DNA from 2 places in the Clostridium fermenticellae genome. Region 1 is predicted to be linked to the other one. Evidence: a T-box and tRNA genes for the amino acid it is inferred to sense, from the RefSeq annotation. Region 1 holds a T-box; the other holds one or more tRNA genes.
The links. A T-box is a leader RNA that pairs with one kind of tRNA and senses whether it is charged. The one in region 1 lies ahead of argS (arginine--tRNA ligase), so its partner is inferred to be a tRNA-Arg.
Positions count from the first base shown of each region.

Region 2: it has a tRNA-Arg gene. The T-box ahead of argS (arginine--tRNA ligase) is inferred to sense a tRNA for this amino acid. The anticodon was not compared.

Region 1 is NZ_CP032416.1:1,610,958-1,615,179, reverse strand. It holds gene D4Z93_RS07535 (thioredoxin domain-containing protein) at 1-1,395, shown strand, start outside; T-box leader at 1,456-1,669, shown strand; gene argS (arginine--tRNA ligase) at 1,743-3,434, shown strand; gene D4Z93_RS07525 (CBS domain-containing protein) at 3,555-3,932, shown strand; gene D4Z93_RS07520 (FeoB-associated Cys-rich membrane protein) at 3,992-4,132, opposite strand; gene feoB (ferrous iron transport protein B) at 4,148-4,222, opposite strand, start outside.
Region 2 is NZ_CP032416.1:25,942-30,163, forward strand. It holds gene D4Z93_RS00115 (G1 family glutamic endopeptidase) at 1-484, opposite strand, end outside; tRNA gene D4Z93_RS00120 (tRNA-Arg) at 638-714, opposite strand; gene D4Z93_RS00125 (phosphatidylserine decarboxylase) at 759-1,655, opposite strand; gene D4Z93_RS00130 (TetR/AcrR family transcriptional regulator) at 1,873-2,439, shown strand; tRNA gene D4Z93_RS00135 (tRNA-Arg) at 2,515-2,591, shown strand; gene D4Z93_RS13260 (alpha-helical endospore appendage domain-containing protein) at 2,709-3,524, opposite strand; gene D4Z93_RS00145 (BclA C-terminal domain-containing protein) at 3,643-4,222, opposite strand, start outside.

The DNA.
Region 1 (4,222 bases):
CATAATTTAATGTTTTTATTGAGGTATTGGTATATAAACAAAGATGAATTTGCCTTGCAAATGGTGCAGAAAACTTTGGATCTTATGTACAATGGAGGAATATATGATCATGTTGGCTATGGATTTAGCAGATATTCTACAGATAGAAAATGGCTTATTCCTCATTTTGAAAAGATGTTATATGATAATGCCTTATTATCAATAGTGTATCTTGAGATGTACCAGATAAAAAAAGATAAGAAATATGCTAAAATATGTAATGATATTTTTACATACATTTTAAGAGATATGACGTCTGAATATGGAGGATTTTATTCTTCTGAAGATGCTGATTCTGAAGGATACGAAGGTAAATTCTATTTATGGAGTAAAGATGAAATAGATAGTATACTTGGGACAGAAAGCAGTAAAAGATTTTGTAGAATTTTTGGCGTCACTGAACAAGGTAACTTTAATGGTAAAAATATACTTAACTTAAAAGATGATACTGTGCTTTGTAATGGTGATGTTTTTACTAAAGAGTGTCTAAATAAATTATTTGAATACAGAGAAAAGAGAGTTCATCCGCATAAAGATGATAAAATTTTGACATCATGGAATGGGCTTATGATTGCAGCTATGGCAATTGGTGGAAGGGTTCTTAAAAATAGTAATTATACTGATGCTGCCATAAAGTCTGCTAAATTTATATTTGATAATTTAACTAGAGAGGATGGCCGCCTGCTTTCAAGATATAGATCTGGTGAAGCGTCATTTTTAGGATATGCCGATGATTATGCATTTCTAATATGGGGCCTAATAGAATTATATGAAACAACATATGATGAATTTTATTTAAAGAAAGCACTTGATATAAATCGTGATATGTTTAAATATTTTTGGGATTATGAAGAAGGAGGTTTTTTTATATATGGAAAAGATGGTGAGAATCTGATAACAAGGCCTAAGGAAATATATGATGGGGCAATACCATCCGGCAATTCAGTAGAAGCTTTTAATCTGATAAGATTATCACGCATAACGTCTAATATTAAATTTGAGGAAAAAGCAGTTGAGCTTTTGTCAGTTTTTTCAGGTGAATTAAAAAGCTTTCCTCAAGGATATTCTTTTTCCATGATGGCACTTATGTCTGAAAGTGTGTCCAGCATGGAAGTAATTATAGTATCTTTGAATGACTATATGTCTAAAAAGATGGTTGACAGCATAAATAGTGAGTTTAGACCATTTATGGTTTCGATGTTAAAGGATAAATATAATACACTTGATTGTATAATTCCTTTTTCAGAAAATTACTCTTCGGTGCAAGGAAGGTCGACAGCATATGTATGTCAAAATTTTGCGTGTAAATTACCTGTCACAAATATAGATGATTTTGAGAATTTAATTGGTAAATAAGAGATTATCTATTGACAAAAAAACTGTGATAATAATATAATTCTTATATAGCTTAATACATTAATTTCAGTGATTAGAAGAGTATTCTTCATGTTGTCCTAAAAGCGAGCAGTTTATTTGGTGAAAGTCTGTAGGAATATGTTGAAGAAAAGAGACTATGAGATTACTATAAAAAATTCGATATGAATTAGAAATAGTACGTTGATTGCGTTAATATTGTGAGTGGACTTAATTTTAGTCAATTAGAGTGGTACCGCGAATATTCGTCTCTTTGTTATAAGGAGGCGATTTTTTTATATAATCTTACACAGATTTAAGTATATTACAAATAATATTGGAGGTTTTTTATGAACTATAAAAAATTAGTAGCAGAAAAGATAAAAGAATACATTGATTTAGACTTAGGCAATATTGAGAAGTTAATTGAAATACCACCAAAATCAGATATGGGGGATTATGCATTTCCATGCTTTCAACTGGCAAAGGTTTTAAAAAAAGCACCGAATGTTATAGCTTCAGAGCTTGAGCAGAAGATAAATAAAGCTGACTTTGAAAAAGTTACAACAGCCGGACCTTATTTGAATTTTTTTATGGATAAAGCTTTGTTTAATAAAAATACTATAGAAGATATACTAAGTGAAAAAGATAAATATGGATCTTCAAAGGTAGGTGAAGGAAAAAATATATGTGTTGAATTTTCATCACCTAATATAGCAAAGCCATTCCATGTTGGGCACCTATTTAGTACTTCAATAGGTAACTCACTATATAAAATATTGTCTTTTGAAGGATACAATTGTGTTAGAATAAATCATCTTGGTGATTGGGGAACACAGTTTGGAAAATTAATATCGGCTTATAAAAGGTGGTGTGATAAAGAAGCATTAAAGAAGGAACCAATAAAGGAACTGCTTAGAATTTATGTAAAGTTTCATGAAGAAGCAGAAAAAGATCCATCACTAGAAGATGAAGGAAGAATGTACTTTAAAAAATTAGAAGATGGGGCAGAAGAGGAAACAAAATTATGGCAGGAATTTAAAGATCTTAGTCTCAAGGAATTTAAAAAACTTTATGATTTGTTAAATGTGGAGTTTGATTCATATGCAGGTGAAAGTTTTTATAGTGATAAGATGGATGCTATAATAGATGATATAGATAAAAAAGGATTATTAGTTGAAAGCAATGGAGCGAAAGTTGTGATGCTTGATGACTATAATATACCACCGTGTATAATAAAGAAATCAGATGGAGCTACAATATATGCGACAAGAGATCTAGCAGCAGCCACATATAGAAAGAAGACTTATGATTTTTATAAGAGTTTATATGTAGTTGGCATGGATCAGTCACTTCATTTTAGGCAGGTGTTTACAACATTAAAATTGATGGGTAATAAATGGGCTGATGACTGCAAACATATAGGATTTGGATTGGTTAGATTTGAGGATAAAAAATTATCAACAAGAAAAGGTGATGTTATATTCTTAGATGAACTTTTAAATGAATCTATAGAAAAGACTCTGGAAATAATAAATGAAAAGAATCCTAATCTTGAAAATAAAAATGAGGTTGCTAAGAAAATAGGCATAGGAGCTGTTATATTTACATATCTAAAGAATAATAGAGAAAAAGATATAGTATTTAATTGGAACGATATGCTGAGCTTTGATGGAGAAACAGGCCCTTATGTACAGTATAGTTATGCTAGAGGAAAGAGTATTTTGAGGAAAGTGAATAATATGGATTCTAAACCTGATTATGGTAAATTGAATTCAAAAGAGGAATTTGAACTTGTAAAAACCCTTGAAGGGTTTAATAAAGCTATAATGAACTCTATAGCTAAATTGGAACCGTATATAGTCACCAGATATGCAATAGGAGTGGCTAAGGATTTTAATAAATTTTATAATTCACATAATATACTGAATCAAGAAGACGAGAACTTAAAGGCTGCAAGAATCAAATTAGTTGAAGCTACATGTCAAGTCTTAAAAAATGCACTTGGTTTGCTTGGAATAGAAGTTGTTGAAAAAATGTAAACTGAATTTGATTAATGAAGCTGCCCCGATTATGATATATAATTTAAGACAGCTTCAAAATTTTAATATGGCATTCAGATTTTTCTAAATATATTGTATAATAGTATAGAGGTGTTGCTAATGATTTCAGATATAATATCTTGTGATATAATAAAACTTAAACCCGACGAAGATTTAAAAAGGGTTTTGTCAATAATGGATAATAATAATATAAATGGGGCTCCTGTAGTTGATGAAGATGGAAAACTCGTTGGTATGATTGTTAAAGCTGATATATATAGATTTTTAATGGATGATGGACATTATGATACCTGCCCTGTAGATTGGGTTATGACTAAAAATGTTATAACTGTTTCTAAATATGAGTCTATAAATGCAGCTGCACACAAAATACTGGACAACGAAATAGTTGCAATTCCAGTCCTTGATGGTGATTCGGTAGTAGGTGTGGTTTCTATTGAAGATGTTTTAAAATATTATCTAAATGAAAACGTTTGATAATAGTTGCTTTGTAAATTATGTATTTATATAAAAAATAGGCTTGCAGATAATCAAGCCTATTTTTTATAATTTTTACACTTACTAGAACAACATCCACAGTTACAGTCACATTTTCCGGATGCTTGTTTCTTTAAATTTTTATACAGTATATAAATAGCAGACACAGCTAGAATAATAGTAATTAGTATTTCCAACATATACATCACACCTTTTTAAAATAATTTAATTAGATTAAAAACTAAAAATGATGCAATCCACGCTAAGCATGACTGATATACAATAGATGT
Region 2 (4,222 bases), 1.2 Mb from region 1:
CAATAGGGACACTCATTATATTCTGAGAGGCATCAGGTAGCTTTTCCCAAAATACTTCAACTGTAGTTTGTCCATCTTTGATTTCTTCCATAGTTCCCATTTGTAAAAGGTCAGAGGAAGAAACTCCACCTAAGCCAATCCATTGAGCGGCTACTGCATAGTTATTATTAGATGAAACATTAGGAATAGTCCAATTTCCTGAAATACTGGTATAGATTGCATTAGAAGTTGGTTTACTTATATAGCCAGACCAGTTTGATGAAGTTTGAGTATTAGACGGAAGACTAAAAGAATTTTTTATATTTCCTGTTTTATTATTTCTTTGTGAAATATCTAGTTGTCCCTTATGAGAAAATTTAGAAAAAACATATTGATTGTTGTTAACATTTTTTTGAAATAAATTTGTATGAGTAATAAATAATGATCCTGATATGAATAAAAATGAAAGTACTATCATAGAGAATTTCCCAAATATATTTTTCATTAATCATCTTTCCCTTCAATTAGATATATTTATAATTAATAACTATTTTATAATATTTATATGATGATTTTGTGGTAATTTTAAAGCAAATTTGTGGCAATTTATTATTCTACGTAAAAAAATCGTATTACATTTTGTAATACGATTTTCATTTGGTGCATCAGAGAGGATTCGAACCCCCGGCACGCTGGTTCGTAGCCAACTGCTCTATCCAACTGAGCTACTGATGCAAATCAACAGTAATATGATAGCACAATGTTATTGAAAAATCAAATTACAAATTATCTATTTTGCTGCCTATGTGTTCTCCCATTTTGACTTTACTTTCATATCCACTTTTAGAGTTTTCAATTATATCTTTATCAATATATATTGTATTTCTTTTAAAAAATAGAATTGTGGTAGAACCACCAAATTTGAAGTAACCTTTTTCCTGCCCCTTTTTTATAAGTTTGCCCGGTGTATATGTCTGGATTATTGATCCGACACAGGTAGCACCTACTTCAACACAAATTATATCATTAAAATTTTCAGAATGAAATAAAGTCCATTCACGTTTATTTTTGCAAAATAGTTCTGGAATATTTTTTAGAGCTATTGGATTTACCGAGTAATAGTCACCATTTATCCTTTGTGTCTTATTGCACACACCATTATCTATAAAGTGAAATCTATGATAATCTGTAGGACATAATCTCAATATCAAACAGGTTCCATTTGAAAAATTTGAAGCTATGTTGTTATCATCTATAAGATCACGCAACTTGTATGTAAATCCCTTTATTTGAATTATTTTATCCATATCTATGTCTTGATAAACTGTTAACCTACCATCTCCTGGAGATATTAATACATTATTATTCATATCTATCGGTCTTGAATTTGAACGTAATTTTCGCGTAAAGAAATCATTAAATGAGGTAAAATCTTTAACTGATTTTATGCTTTCCTTCATATCTATGTTAAACTTTTTAGTAAATTTATTTATATTATGTTTACTTAGAGCGCTGTTGCAATAATACCCATATAATTTTGAGAATAACTTCTTTTTTACGAAGAGTTCTAAAAAATTCATTCCTATAGGTGAAGAATAAACCCAATTTAAATATTTATCTCCTGCTACATTTTCTATTTCATATTTTTTTGTTTTTCTGTTATAATAAGTTATCATATTATTAACTCCTCTTAAGAAAAGTAAGTTTTCAATTTAAATTATTTACTATAGAGTGCAAAATGTCAACTTGTATTTTTATTTCAGATGTTCAATTTACAAATTAAAAGTAATGTTAGTAAAAGTATTGAGTTATTTCAATAAGATAGTATAATATAATTGAGAATTTATACTGACTGGTCAATAAATATTTGATAATAATCGGAGTGATATTGAAATGAATAAAACTAAAAAAACTATATATGAATCAGCTATGAAAGTCTTTTCTAGTTGTGGATATAGTGGTGCTACAATGGATATGATAGCATCGGATGCTGGAGTTGCAAAAGGCACTTTATATTATTATTTTAAGAGTAAACAAGAGATTTTTGAGTATATAGTAGATGAGGGAATGAGGATAATAAAAGAAGAAATCGAGGTTATGGCAAAAGAGAAGGAAGATTCATTAGAAAAGCTTAAAGTTTTGTGTGAAGTTCAACTCGATTTAGTTCAAAACAGAAGAGATTTTATTAAAGTTGTTTTAAGCCAGTTTTGGGGAGAAGAAGATAGGCAGATTAAATTCAGGGAAGTTATAAAAGGATATATTATCTATATTCAGTCATACATAAATAATGCCATGAATGATAGGAAAATAAAAGATGGTGACTCCCTTGCAATGGCTTATAGTATATTTGGAATTATGTATGCATCAGCAACATATGAATTATTTAATAATAACAGGGAAAATTCAGAAGAGTTTAAAAGGGGGTTGATAGATCATTTTTTGAATGGTATTCAAATATAATTATGTAATTTAGTTAATTATATAATTGACTTTTTAAGAGAATTATACTAAAATACTTTAGTAGTTATAAATTATGCACTCGTAGCTCAGCAGGATAGAGCAGCGGTTTCCTAAACCGCGTGCCGGAGGTTCGAATCCCCTCGGGTGCACCAATAAAAAGAGAGAGCAAAAATGATTATATTTTTGCTCTCTCTTTAATTATTAAGACTTGATTAACTATAAACCGTAAATGACTATACAATTACTGTCACTTAGACTGCTTTTTTAATTTATTTTATTTGTAAACATCCAGATTCTATTGAAACTATTCCACTATCATGATTAAATTTAGAATTGCAAGAATTGATTATCATTTTTATCTTTTGGCAATTATCATAATTCCATAATTTAAAAATAAAATTTACAGTGTATTGTTTTAAAACTTTGTTCTCATCCTTTAAGGATATAATACCTTGTCCTTTAATTACAATGGATTGTATATCATTGTTACAATTGTGATCTTCTTTATTATTATTCTTGAAATCATTTATATTATTAAATGACATACTTTCAGGAATTGCTAATAGAATTGCAGAAATATTATAATTATCTTTCTTTTTTTGTACAACATATTTCAGAGAAAGATTAGTTTCGCAATCATTATGATTAATATTTGCTTTAATGTTAAAGATTCCATGATTAAATGAATCACATTTGTTATTTATGCGTCCACTTCCACTGCCTATAATAGAAAAATTTAAACTATGATATTGATCTGGAGAACATGTAAAGCATGGATTTGAATAATCAGCAGGTTTAGGAATTAATTTAGTAATATTTTCAAGCTTTTCCTGAAGAAAGACCTGTAAATTCGTTACATCACGTATAATTTTTTCTACTCCTTGATTGATTTCTTTTATATCATTAATAGAAACACATTTACATTTATTTGGATTTAATATATATTGAATTTTTTCACTTTCTGCATTTATAATATGTGATAATCCCATTTCCTCCATTGCAATAGATGCCATAAGCATATTTATTGCTTCATCTCTAGTTATATCAATAATTGGGGTTATGTTTGGAATATTTGGTAAAGACATATTATATTACCTCCCTTTGAAATAATTATGAATATGTAGTTAATATATTATGTTTTTAAACTAATTATGGATTTTCTAAAAGACCAGTTTTTAGGAGCCTTTTAGAAAATCACTAATATTAGTTTATACGAATTATCATAAGTGATGCACCAGCAGAGGAACCTAATAAAATTGCAGATCCTAGAATTCCAAACAATTGTAAGGATACTGTTGATCCTGCCGTTAAATTTATATCTATTTCATTTGTGAAATTTGAAGTAGCAATAATAGGATTTATAGTAGATGCTGTATTTGCAGAACCGTTTATTATGAGTCTTGATCCCAATAAAAGTGATGCAGTAGTATTAATGTGATAAGAAATACGGTATAGTCCATCAGTATTTATAGTAAATATAGTGTTTGAGGAGTTTGGAGAAATATCAGATGAAAACACCTTTGAATTTGGCAGATTTACAAGTGTTCCTAAAAGTATAACACTTATTATACTACCACTTGTATTTGCAGCGAACCCTGCTGTTGAAGTAGGGTTTAATCCCAAAGCTCCAGTAGGACCAGTAGGACCAGTAGCACCAGTAGGGCCAGTAGGACCGGTATCACCAGTAGGACCAGTATCACCAGTAGCACCGGTAGGACCAGTAACACCAGTTGCTCCAGTAGGACCGGTAGGACCAGTATCACCAGTAAGACCAATATCACCG